One region of the Terrabacter sp. R4-6 genome, then DNA from elsewhere that is predicted to be linked to it. Evidence: predicted binding sites of a transcription regulator. Region 1 holds the regulator's gene; the other holds the start of a gene.
The links. Region 1 encodes HspR, which represses chaperone genes until heat shock. Its sites were predicted from a motif close to AAGTTGAGTCNNNNNGACTCAACTT; they were not measured.
Positions count from the first base shown of each region.

Region 2: ACSSS0_RS15185 (ATP-dependent Clp protease ATP-binding subunit) is a predicted target of HspR. The motif match lies at 2,218-2,242, and genes of this name have one in related genera.

Region 1 covers NZ_CP197224.1:1,627,547-1,633,684, forward strand. Annotated here, with positions in the region: gene ACSSS0_RS07680 (ATP-binding protein) at 1-2,349, opposite strand, end outside; gene ACSSS0_RS07685 (heat shock protein transcriptional repressor HspR) at 2,467-2,922, opposite strand; gene ACSSS0_RS07690 (DnaJ C-terminal domain-containing protein) at 2,939-3,958, opposite strand; gene ACSSS0_RS07695 (nucleotide exchange factor GrpE) at 4,048-4,770, opposite strand; gene dnaK (molecular chaperone DnaK) at 4,767-6,138, opposite strand, start outside.
Region 2 covers NZ_CP197224.1:3,242,319-3,248,456, forward strand. Annotated here, with positions in the region: gene ACSSS0_RS15185 (ATP-dependent Clp protease ATP-binding subunit) at 1-2,118, opposite strand, end outside; gene ACSSS0_RS15190 (hypothetical protein) at 2,394-3,314, opposite strand; gene ACSSS0_RS15195 (nucleoside deaminase) at 3,566-4,051, opposite strand; gene ACSSS0_RS15200 (SAM-dependent methyltransferase) at 4,048-4,800, opposite strand; gene ACSSS0_RS15205 (lactate 2-monooxygenase) at 4,907-6,138, opposite strand, start outside.

The DNA of each region.
Region 1 (6,138 bases):
GCTGCGCTCGCCGGGCGACTCGGACTCCGGGATCCACCACGGGTAGGGCGGCACGAGCGGGCCGTCGGCGAGCGACCAGCCGAACGTGCGCGTGAACACCTCGTTGACCTGGACGACGAGACCGTCACCGTCGACGACGACGAACGGCTCCTGGATGGCACCGAGGATGGCGCGGAGCCACGCGGCGTCGCGTGACCGCGAACGGGCTCGCACGAGGTTGGCGGCGAGGCGCGCGCGCAGCTCCTGGGGCTGGAACGGCTTGATGACGTAGTCGTCGGCACCTTCGAGCAGCCCGGTGGTGCTGGCCTCGACACCGGCCCGCGCGGAGAGCAGGACGACCGGCAGGTCACGAAGGCTCGGGTCGGCGCGGATCTCCCGCACGAGCGTCAGCCCGTCCATGCGCGGCATCATGACGTCGGCGAGGACGATCGACGGGCGCCGGACGCGGAGGTGCTCGAGGGCCTCGATCCCGTCGCGCACCGACACGACGTCGTAGTCGACGACGCAGTGGCGCGCGATGTAGTCGCGCATGTCGTGGTTGTCCTCGACGACGAGCAGCGTCGGGCGCACCGCGTCGGGCCTCGTGGCCGGTGACGTGGGGCCGGGCAGCTGCGCCGGTGCCTCACCTGCGCCAGCGGTTGACGCCTGCATCTCGGCCGCGACGGCGTCACGCACGACCCAGCTGCTCGCCTCGTGGATGAAGGACTCGGCCGAGCGCGGCGTGATCGAGGGGCGCAGCGCGGCCCGCTCGGCGGGTCGGCCCCACGGGAAGGACACGGTGAAGGTGCTGCCACGTCCCTGCCGCGACTGGACCGCGACCCGGCCGCCGAGCAGGTCGACGAGCTGGCGCACGAGCGACAGGCCGATGCCGGCCCCTTCGCGCGAGCGTCGGTCGTCGCCGCGGTCCAGCTGCCGGAAGCGGTCGAAGACGAGGTCGAGGTCCTTCTCGGCGATGCCGATGCCGGTGTCGGTCACGGAGACGGCGAACCCGGTGTCGGTGCCGCCCAGGTGGAGCGAGATGCGCCCGCGCGCGGTGAACTTCAGGGCGTTCGACAGCAGGTTGAGCACGATGCGCTCGAACATGTCGACGTCGATGTAGGCCTCGTGGTCGAGGTCGTCGCACACCACCTCGAACTCGAGGCCGGTGCGCTCGATGGCGGGGCGGAAGTTCGCGCCGATGCCGGTGACGAGCTCCTCGACGTCGGCCGGGACCCAGTGCGGCTCGACGGCACCGGCCTCGACCCTCGTGAGGTCGAGGATGCGGTCGACGAGGCCGGCGAGGCGGTCAGTGTTGCGGCGGATCAGCTCGAAGCGCTGGCGCTGCTCGGGGTCGAGGCCGTCGGCCTCGAGGGCGTCCTGCACCGGTCCGGCGATGAGCGTCAGCGGCGTGCGCAGCTCGTGGCTGACGTTGGCGAAGAAGTCGGACTTCGCGACGTCGAGCTCGGCCAGCGCCTCGGACCGGTGACGCTCCTCCTGGAGGCGGCGGATGCCGCTCAGGGCCATCGCGACGTGCGAGGCGCACAGCTCGGCGTAGACCTGCAGCTGGGCGTCCCACGGGCGACGGGGGTTCTCGGTGAGCAGCAGGTGCGCCGTGGGCTCGAGCAGCCCGGGCTCGACGGCGGGCACGACGTGCACCGTGCGGCCCTCGTCGTCGACGGTCCCGGGCGCGGGGTCACCCGCCACGCACCAGCGCACGTCGCTCGCGAGGTGGTCGAAACCGTCCGAGCGGAGCACCTCGAGGGCGCGACGGCGTACGTCCTCCGCGTCCTCAGCGCCGGCCAGCGACGCGAAGAGCCGGGACGCCACGTCGGCGCGGCGTTCGGCCACGACCTTCGCGGTGGTCTCGGTGGCGACGTTGAGCACGCCGACGACCGAGCCGGAGTCGTCGTGGATGGCGCCGTAGGACCACGTGAAGTAGGCCTCCTCGAGGTAGCCGGCGCGGTCGACGACGAGCAGCTCGTCCTCGACCCACGTCGCCGGGCCGCCACTGGTGACGCCCTCGAACATCGGTCCGATGACGTCCCAGACCTCGGGCCAGACGTCACGCACCGGTCGGGCCCACGCCTCGGGGTGCTTGCTGTCGCCGAGCATCGTGCGGTAGCCGTCGTTGTAGAGCATGAGCAGGTCGGGGCCCCAGCAGACGAGCATCGGGAACCGCGACGACAGGCAGACGTCGACGAGGACGCGCAGGTTGGCCGGCCAGGACTCGACCGGCCCCAGTGAGGTCGCCGACCAGTCGGTGCGCAGGAACAGGTCGCGCATGCCGGTCGGGGCCGAAGGCACGTCGACGCCCGTGGCGTTCGTCGTGGGGGCGCCGGAAAGGACGCCCTCGGGGTGGTGCGGGGTCACGCGACCTCCGGGACTGGGGTCAAGAAGCTGCCTCCGGCGGCATTCCACAACGGCGCGCCCCATCTGCTTGAGGCGTGCACAGTCTGACACACGCCAGCGACACCCCTAGGCGAGAAGCTAGCGCTCGGGCCGCCACACGACGAGCGCCTGGGACGACGGGGCCCTGGGCGGGCGCTGGCCCGGTCGGACCGCCACCACCTCGCCGCGCGGACCGACCGCGAAGACCCGGGCGCCGGACGACAGGGCCGCCTGGGCCGCCGCCAGCTCGGCCGTGAGCTCCTCGACCCGCGACCGGAGGGCCGTCACGTGGTTCTCGAGGTCGAGGATGCGCTGGATGCCCGCGAGGGAGACCCCCTCCTGCGACAGGCGCTGCACCTCCCGGAGCAGCTCGACGTCGCGCGTGCTGTAGCGCCGTCCGCCCCCGCGCGTGCGCGACGGGGAGACGAGGCCGAGCCGGTCGTACTGCCTCAGCGTCTGCGCGTGCATGCCGGCCAGCTCGGCCGCGACGGAGATGACGAAGACCGGTGCGTCGTCGTCGTGCCCGCCGGGGCGGGCGCTCTTGCGGGCCATCATCGTCACCCCTGTCCCGTCAGGCGCGAGCGCGCTGGAAGAGGTCGGCGCGGGGGTCGTGACCGTCCTCGGCGGCAGCCATCTTCTCGACGGCCTCACGGGCCTCGTCGGTCAGCCGCTGCGGCACGACGACCTGTACGCGGGCCAGCAGGTCGCCGACGTGGTCGCCCCGCTTGACGCCGCGACCCTTGAGCCGCAGGACGCGGCCGCTCGGGGTGCCGGGCGCGACCTTGACCTTGACCGACCCGCCGTCGAGCGTCGGGACCGCGACGGTCGCGCCGAGCGCGGCCTCCGCGAACGTCACGGGCAGGTCGAGGGTGAGGTTGTCGCCGTCGCGGCCGTAGACCGGGTGCTTGTCGACGGCCACGGTGAGGATGAGGTCACCGGCCGGCGCGCCGGGGTCGCCCTGACGACCCTTGCCACGCAGGCGGATCCGCTGGCCGTCCTTGACGCCTGCGGGGATGCGGGCGTTGATGCGGCCGAGGTCGGGAGAGCTGAGCGAGACCGTCGAGCCCTCGACGGCGTCGCGGAAGCCGATGTGCGTGCTCGCCTGGACGTCGGCCCCCGGACGCGGGCCTGCCGTCGCGCCGTAGCTGCCGTAGCCACCGCGGGGAGCGCCGGCGGCGCCGCCGCCGAACATCTGCCCGAGGATGTCCTCGAGGTTGGGCTGGCCGCCGGCCCCGCCGGTGTCGAAGCGCACGCGCTGGCCACCGGGACCACCGGCCCCGCCGAAGGCGGAGAAGATGTCCTCGAAGCCGGCACCCTGGCCACCCGCGCCCCCCGCGGTGAAGCGGGCACCGCCGTGCGACATCGCGCGGATCGCGTCGTACTCTCGCCGCTTCTCGGGGTCGGACAGGACGGCATACGCCTCCCCGACCTCCTTGAAGCGCTCCTCCGCCTTGGAGTCGCCGACGTTGTGGTCGGGGTGCATCGTGCGCGCGACCTTGCGGTACGTCTTCTTGATCGTCGCGGCGTCGGCGTCCTGGGGCACGCCGAGGATCGCGTAGAAGTCCTTCTCGAACCAGTCCTGACTAGCCATGGCGCACCTCCTCGTTCACGGTGACTCTCACGCTGCTCCCATCATCGGGTATGCCGCCGGGCTGCGTGCGCAGCCCGGCGGCGGACGTCTCAGGCGGGGTCGGCAACCGAGACCCGCGCGGCACGGACGAGCCGGTCACCGATGCGGTAGCCGGGCTGCAGCACCTGGACGACGGTCGTGCCCGTCGCGCCCTCGGGCAGCTCGGCCTCGACGTGCATGAGGGCCTCGTGCACGTTGGGGTCGAACTCCTGGCCGGCCTCGCCGACGCGCTCGACGCCGAAGCGACCGAGGGTCGCCTCGAGCTTGTCGGCGATCGCGGCGAACGGACCGCCGGCGAGGTCGCCGGCCTGGCGGGCCATGTGGATGTCGTCGAGGACCGGGAGCAGGGACTCGACGACGCTGCCGACCGCGGTGTGGCGGATGACCTCACGGTCGCGGTCGACGCGCTTCTTGTAGTTGACGTACTCGGCCTGCAGTCGCTGCAGGTCGGCGAGCAGCGTCGCGGCCATGGTGTCCTCCTCGGCGAGGGCCACGCCCTCGGTCTCCGAGGACTCGCCGGACTCGCCGGACTCGCCGGACTCGCCGGTCTGGCCCGAGTCGTTCGCGGTGTGGTCGAACTCGTCCTCACCACCGGGCTCGGACGACGCGCCCGCGCCGCCCTCGTAGTAGCTGTGGTGACGCGCGCCGTGGGCGGAGTCGCCCGAACCGCCACGGGGCGGGGTGCCGGCGGCGTCGCCGCCGGCACCCGTCGCGCCCGTCGCGGTCACGTCGGGCTGCTCGCCGGACGTGCCGTGGTGCGGGGACTCGGTCACTTGGCGTCCTTGGCCTCGTCGTCGTCCACGACCTCGGCGTCGACGACGTCGTCGTCGGACGCGCCGGACCCACCCGCCGTGGCGTCGTCGGCGGGAGCGCCGTCCTGCGCCCCGGCAGCACCCGCGGCGTTCGCGGAGGCCTGCTCGGTGGCGTACACGGCCTGGCCCATGGCCTGGGACTTCGTGTTGAGGTCCTCGACCTTGGCCTTGATGTCGTCGGCGGTGGCCTCGGAGCCCTCGGCGATGGCGGCCTTGAGGTCGGCGAGCGACTCCTCGACCGGCGTCTTGACGTCGGCGGGGACCTTGTCGCCCGACTCCTTGAGGAAGGACTCGGTCGAGAAGACGAGCTGCTCGGCCTGGTTGCGGGCCTCGGCCTCGTCGCGACGCTTGCGGTCCTCGTCGGCGTGCGCCTCGGCGTCCTTGACCATCTTGTCGATCTCCTCCTTCGACAGGGCCGAGCCGCCGGTGATCGTCATCTTCTGCTCCTTGCCGGTGCCCTGGTCCTTGGCGGAGACGTTGACGATGCCGTTGGCGTCGATGTCGAAGGTGACCTCGATCTTCGGCACCCCGCGCGGGGCCGGCGCGATGCCGGTCAGCTCGAAGGTGCCGAGCGACTTGTTGTGCTGCGCGATCTCGCGCTCACCCTGGAAGACCTGGATGAGGACCGACGGCTGGTTGTCGTCGGCGGTGCTGAAGATCTCGGAGCGCTTCGTCGGGATGGCGGTGTTGCGCTCGATGAGCTTGGTGAAGAGGCCACCCTTGGTCTCGATGCCGAGCGAGAGCGGCGTGACGTCGATGAGCAGGACGTCCTTGCGCTCGCCCTTGAGGACACCAGCCTGCAGGCTCGCGCCCATGGCGACGACCTCGTCGGGGTTGACGCCCTTGTTGGGGGCCTTGCCGCCGGTCAGCTCGGTGACGAGCGCGGTGACGGCCGGCATGCGGGTGGAGCCACCGACGAGCACGACGTGGTCGATGTCGGCGACCTTGATGCCGGCGTCCTCGATGACCTTGTGGAACGGCGCCTTGGTGCGGTCGAGGAGCGACTTCGTCATCTGCTCGAACTGCGCGCGGGTGAGGTTCTCGTCGAGGTGGATCGGGCCCTCGGGCGTCATCGAGATGTACTGCGCCGAGATGTTGGTGCTCGTCGCGGTGGAGAGCTCCTTCTTGGCGCGCTCGGCCTCGTCGCGGAGGCGCTGCATCGCGATCTTGTCCTTGGACAGGTCCTGACCCGTCTTGTTCTTCACCTGCGTGATGAGGTGCTGGACGACGACGTCGTCCCAGTCGTCGCCACCGAGGTGGTTGTCACCGTTGGTCGCGCGCACCTGGATCGTGGCGAAGCCGTCCTCGGCGTCCTTGCCGACCTCGAGG
Region 2 (6,138 bases), 1.6 Mb from region 1:
GTGCTGCTTGAGCTCGTCGGTGACCTTCGCCTTCATCCGCTCGTAGTCCGAACGGCTGTCGGGTCCGGCCGAGAAGCCCATGTTGGCCTTGGAGATGTCCCTCGTGCCGAGGTTGGTCGTCATGATGATGACGGTGTTCTTGAAGTCGACCATCCGACCCTGCGAGTCGGTGAGGCGGCCGTCCTCGAGCACCTGCAGCAGCGAGTTGAAGATCTCCGGGTGGGCCTTCTCGACCTCGTCGAAGAGCACGACGGAGAACGGCTTGCGGCGCACCTTCTCGGTGAGCTGGCCGCCCTCCTCGTAACCGACGTAGCCGGGGGGCGAACCGAAGAGACGGCTCACCGTGTGCTTCTCGGAGTACTCGGACATGTCGAGCTGGATCAGCGCGTCCTCGCTGCCGAAGAGGAACTCGGCGAGCGTCTTGGCGAGCTCGGTCTTACCGACACCGGTGGGGCCGGCGAAGATGAACGAGCCACCGGGGCGGCGCGGGTCCTTGAGGCCTGCACGGGTGCGGCGGATCGCCTGGGACAGCGCCTTGACGGCGTCGTCCATGCCGACGATGCGCTTGTGCAGCTCGTCCTCCATGTGGAGCAGGCGGCTGGACTCCTCCTCGGTCAGCTTGAACACCGGGATGCCGGTGCTCGCAGCCAGGACCTCGGCGATGAGCTCCTCGTCGACCTCGGCCACGACGTCCATGTCGCCCGACTTCCACTGGGCCTCACGGGCGGCCTTCTCCTGGCGCAGGCGCTTCTCGTCGTCGCGGACGCGGGCCGCACGCTCGAAGTCCTGGCCGTCGATGGCCGACTCCTTCTCGCGCACGAGCGCGGCGATCTTCTCGTCGAACTCACGCAGGTCCGGCGGAGCCGTCATCCGGCGGATGCGCAGTCGCGCGCCGGCCTCGTCGATGAGGTCGATGGCCTTGTCGGGCAGGAAGCGGTCGTTGACGTAGCGGTCGGCCATGTTGGCGGCCGCGACGAGCGCGCCGTCGGTGATCGTCACGCGGTGGTGGGCCTCGTAGCGGTCACGCAGACCCTTGAGGATCTCGATGGCGTGCGGCAGCGTCGGCTCCTGCACCTGGATCGGCTGGAAGCGCCGCTCGAGGGCCGAGTCCTTCTCGATGTGCTTGCGGTACTCGTCGAGCGTCGTCGCACCGATCGTCTGCAGCTCGCCACGGGCGAGCATCGGCTTGAGGATCGACGCGGCGTCGATGGCGCCCTCGGCGGCACCCGCACCGACGAGCGTGTGGATCTCGTCGATGAAGATGATGATGTCGCCGCGGGTGCGGATCTCCTTGAGGACCTTCTTGAGCCGCTCCTCGAAGTCACCGCGGTAGCGGCTGCCGGCCACGAGCGAGCCGAGGTCGAGGGTGTAGAGCTGCTTGTCCTTGAGCGTCTCGGGCACCTCGCCCTTGACGATGTCCTGGGCGAGACCCTCGACGACGGCGGTCTTGCCGACGCCGGGCTCGCCGATGAGGACGGGGTTGTTCTTGGTGCGGCGGCTCAGCACCTGCATGACCCGCTCGATCTCCTTCTCACGTCCGATGACCGGGTCGAGCTTGCCCTCGCGGGCAGCCTGCGTGAGGTTGCGACCGAACTGGTCGAGCACGAGGGAGCCCGCGGGCGTCCCCTCGGCCTGGCTCTGGCCGACACCGGCGCCGGCCTTCTCGCCGCTCTGCCCGCCCTGGTAGCCGGAGAGCAGCTGGATGACCTGCTGACGGACCTTGTTGAGCTCCGCGCCGAGCTTGACGAGGACCTGGGCGGCGACGCCCTCACCCTCGCGGATCAGGCCGAGCAGGATGTGCTCGGTGCCGATGTAGCTGTGGCCGAGCTGGAGAGCCTCGCGGAGCGAGTACTCGAGGACCTTCTTCGCGCGGGGCGTGAAGGGGATGTGGCCGGTCGGGGCCTGCTGCCCCTGGCCGATGATCTCCTGGACCTGGGCCCGGACCGCTTCGAGCGAGATGTCGAGCGATTCGAGGGCCTTCGCGGCGACGCCTTCGCCTTCGTGGATCAGACCCAGGAGGATGTGCTCGGTCCCGATGTAGTTGTGGTTGAGCAGGCGAGCTTCCTCCTGCGCGAGGACAACCACCCTTCGGGCCCTGTCGGTGAACCGTTCGAACATGTTCTTCTCCTGACTGATCGAGAGACATCTCGATGCTATCCGTGCCCGCTGTGGACGAGCACACCCCGACCAACGCCGGCGGTGTCCCTCCTGTTCCCCATCCTGAGCGTGATCGGCTCAGGTTCGGCCGCTGTTCGCCGTGAGCGGACAGATGCCGTGAGGCGTGTCGTGGTCCTTGCGTATGCCGTGTCGTACCCGTCCAGTGTCCGCCCGCACTGTTGCGGGCGCGTTTCGCACCCGTGTCGGGCGGGTCCCCGAGGCCGGGTCAGGCCGGGTCAGGCCGGGACGGCGAGGTCGCCGGGTCTGCTCGGGAAGTGTCGGCGCCAGTCGTCGCGCATCCGCGGCACGGCCATCCCGGCCGCGCGCATGGCCTTGGTGATGCGCGCGAGCGTCGCGGCCGGTGTCGAGTAGAGGTCGCGCGACACGATGACGAGCCGGCGGATCCGCTCGTCGTCGAGGGTCTCGTCGCGACCGATGTCACCGAGCCACTGCTCGTCCGACTCGGCGTGCTGTCGGCCGTCGTACTCGATGATGAGCGGGAACGGCAGGTAGGCGAGGTCGTAGCGCCGCAGCAGCGTGCCGGCCTCGTCGTGCACCCGGTGGTCCACCTCTGGCTCGGGAAGTCCGGCGAGGACGATGAGCAGCCGCAGTCGGGTCTCCATCGGCGAGTCGACGCCCGCCCGGACGAGCGCCGCTGCACGACGGGCCAAACGGGAGAACGGGCCCCGATGGTCGCGGGTCGCCGACACGAGCTGCTCGGGTGACGTGCGCTTCCGTCGCACGAGCGAGTCCCCGAGGACGACGAGGTCGACGAGCGCCAGGCAGTGGGCGAGGTCGAGGAAGGTCTGCACTGGTGACGTCATCCGGATCCCGCGCCACGGCACGACCTGCTGCACCACCTTCGCCCGGTGGCCGGCGAGGCCTTCCCCCCTGACCCGGTGACGCCGGGAGGTGACGTGGACGTCGGGATCGTCGGGCACCACGGCACCGAGCAGCCGGGCAGCCGTTTGGTGTGAGACATAGCTGCCCGGCTCGGCCACCTTCAGGGCGGCCTCGGCCAGCTCGATGTCCCCGACCGGGCTCCGGCGCCTGACGTAGACCCCGTGGAAGAGCGGGCGGTAGTCGCGGCGCAGCCGGCCGTCCGTCAGGTGCCTCGCCTCGGACCGGAGAAACGGCCGTCCCTCGTTCAGGGTCATGGCCCGACCATCTCCCAGGAGCCGGGGCCCCTGCTCGCGCTCTCCACAGCCCCAACGGTTTGAGGGCCGCGGCCCCTGAAGGTGCGGGTCTTGGGTCCTATCCCGACGGTTTGAGGGCCGCGGCCCCCGAAAGTGCGGGTTTCGGGCCCTAACCCGACGGTTTGAGGGCCGCGGCCCCCGAAAGTGCGGGCGGGTTGGGGCGGGCGGGGTGGTTTGGGTTGGTGCATCCCGGCGTATGCCGGGTGGCTGGGTCAGGGGTGACGGTGGGCGAAGCGGTCGTGGAGGTCGCGGACCTCGGCCTCGAGCTCGGGGGCCGGACCGTCGACGACCGCGCCCGGCACGACGTCGTGGATCGACAGTGCAGCTACCGGTGACGGGGCCGAGCCCCACGACGACCGCCACGCGGTCAGCTGTGCCGAGCTCACGGCATACGCGATCCGGCCGAGGCCGACCCAGGCGTGCGCGGCCGAGCACATGGGGCAGTGCTCGCCGGAGGTGTAGACGGTGGCGGCGGCCCGCTCCGGCGCGGTCAGGTGGGCGCCTGCCCAGCGGGCGATGGCGAACTCGGGGTGCTGGGTGGCCTCGAGCGCGACGACGTGGTTGTGGTCCTCGAAGAGCACCTTGCCCTCGCCCGACACGAGGACGGAGCCGAACGGCTCGTCCCCCCGCTCCAGGGCCAGACGGGCGAGCTCGACGGCTCGACGCAGGTGCACGAGGTCGGTGGCATCGAGGCTCATGCGACCCTCCCGGTGACGAGCGCGAACGTGACGAACGCGCCGCCGTCGGCCTCGAGCATCCCCTGCACCGGCGAGGTGGCCTGACCCTTGAGCTCCATGACAGCACGTTCCCACAGCAGCCAGTTCGCGCACGCGTCCGGCTGGTTGCGGGCCGTGACGGCCGCGAAGGCGCGGCTGAACTCCCACTGGCTGCGAAGCCAGTCGGCGGTGTGCCACGCGGCGGACTCGGCGCCGACGACGCGGTCGATGTGCTCGGGGATCTCGCCGAGCTCGCGCACCTCGGTCGTGAGGGCGGGTGTCGCGACACCGAGCTGGCCGCCCGGCCTGAGGAACGTCGCGAGGTAAGGCGGGTAGTGGTCGCCGGTACCGAAGTACTCCCACGCGTCGATGCTGACAATGGCGTCGAAGGAGCCGCGGCCGAAGGGGAGCGCGTGCGCGTCGACCCGCACCGCGAGGACGCGGTCGTCGACGCCTTCCTTGCGGAAGACCGCGGCGGCCTCGGTCGGGTCGACCCACAGGTCGGCGGCCACGACGCTGACGCCGTACTCCCTGGCGAGGAAGACCGATGTCGCCCCGAGTCCCGAGCCGAGGTCGAGCACGCGCATGCCCGGGCGCAGGTCGAGGTCGGCGGCGAGGTCCTCGAGCAGCCACAGCGGGTGCGGGCCCATGTCGAGGTCGACGAGCCACTTCGCGTCGTAGCCGTTCGACTTCGGGTAGGCGTCGCGGGTCAGATGGTCGAGGGCTGGCATGACCCGATCCTCCGGGAAGAACCCCGACGGCGTCGACCCGGTTCCAGGCGGCGAGAAGTGGCCTCTCGATGATCGCCCGGCGCCAACACATGGCCTCTCGACGGTGTCAGGGGGCGGGCGCCAGCCGATCGGGGGTGAGGTCGGCGAGCGACGTGCATCCCGTGAGCGCCAGCTGGAGGTCGAGCTCGGCGCGCAGGTTGCGCAGCACCTCCGACACCCCGTCGGCGCCGGCGAGGGCCAGACCGTAGACGTGTGGTCGCCCGATGCCGACGGTCGTCGCGCCCAGGGCGAGCGCGACGAACGCGTCTGCGCCGCAACGGATCCCGCTGTCGAAGATCACCGGCGCATCCGATCCCGCACCGCGCACGGCCCCGACGACGCCGGGGAGGGCGTCGAGGGCGGCCACCGACCGGTCGACCTGGCGACCGCCGTGGTTGGAGACGTAGACGCCGTCGACCCCGGCGTCGACGGCGCGTCGGGCGTCGTCAGGGTGCAGGATCCCCTTGAGCACGATCGGCAGGCTCGTCATGGCCCGCAGTCTCGGCAGGTCGTCCCACGTCAGCGAGGGTCGGCTGAAGACGTCGAGGAACGTCTCGACGGCCGCGCGCGGCTCGGGTGCCGTGAGGTTGTGGCGGGTGTCGCCGGGGTGGTTGCGGCTCATCGACACGAGCGTCGCGACGGCCGCGGGGGTGGGCCGCTGCCGGACCGTCGGCCCGGCGGCCGCAACCCGCTCTCGGACGAGCCGCTGGAAGACGGGGTCCGACGTGTACTGCGCGATGCCCTCGCCGCGGGCGAACGGCAGGTGCCCGAGGTCGAGGTCGCGGGGACGCCACCCGAGGTATGCCGTGTCGAGGGTCACGACGAGTGCGTCGCTGCCGCACGACTCGGCACGGGCGACGAGGCTCTCGACGAGATCGTCGTCGCTGCTCCAGTAGAGCTGGTACCAGTGCCCGGAGCCGGCGAGGGCACGGGCGACGTCCTCCATCGGCACCGACGCCTGCGTGCTCAGGATCTGGGTGACGTGCTGCTCCCGGGCGCCGCGAGCGACGGCGAGGTCGGCCTCGTCGTCGGCCACCGACAGCACCCCGACCGGCGCGACGAGGAAGGGGCTCTCGTGCCGTCGGCCGAAGAGCTCGACGGAGGTGTCACGCTCGGTCGTGTCAACGAGCATCCGGGGCACGACGCGCCACCGGGCGAAGGCCGCGACGTTGGCGTCGGCGCTCGCCTCGGAGCCGGCCGACCCTGCGACGTAGGCGAACCCACGCCTCGACATGACCTTCCGGGCCGCCGCCTCGAGCTGCGTGCCGTTGGTGGGGACCGACGGTCGGCGGCCGAAGG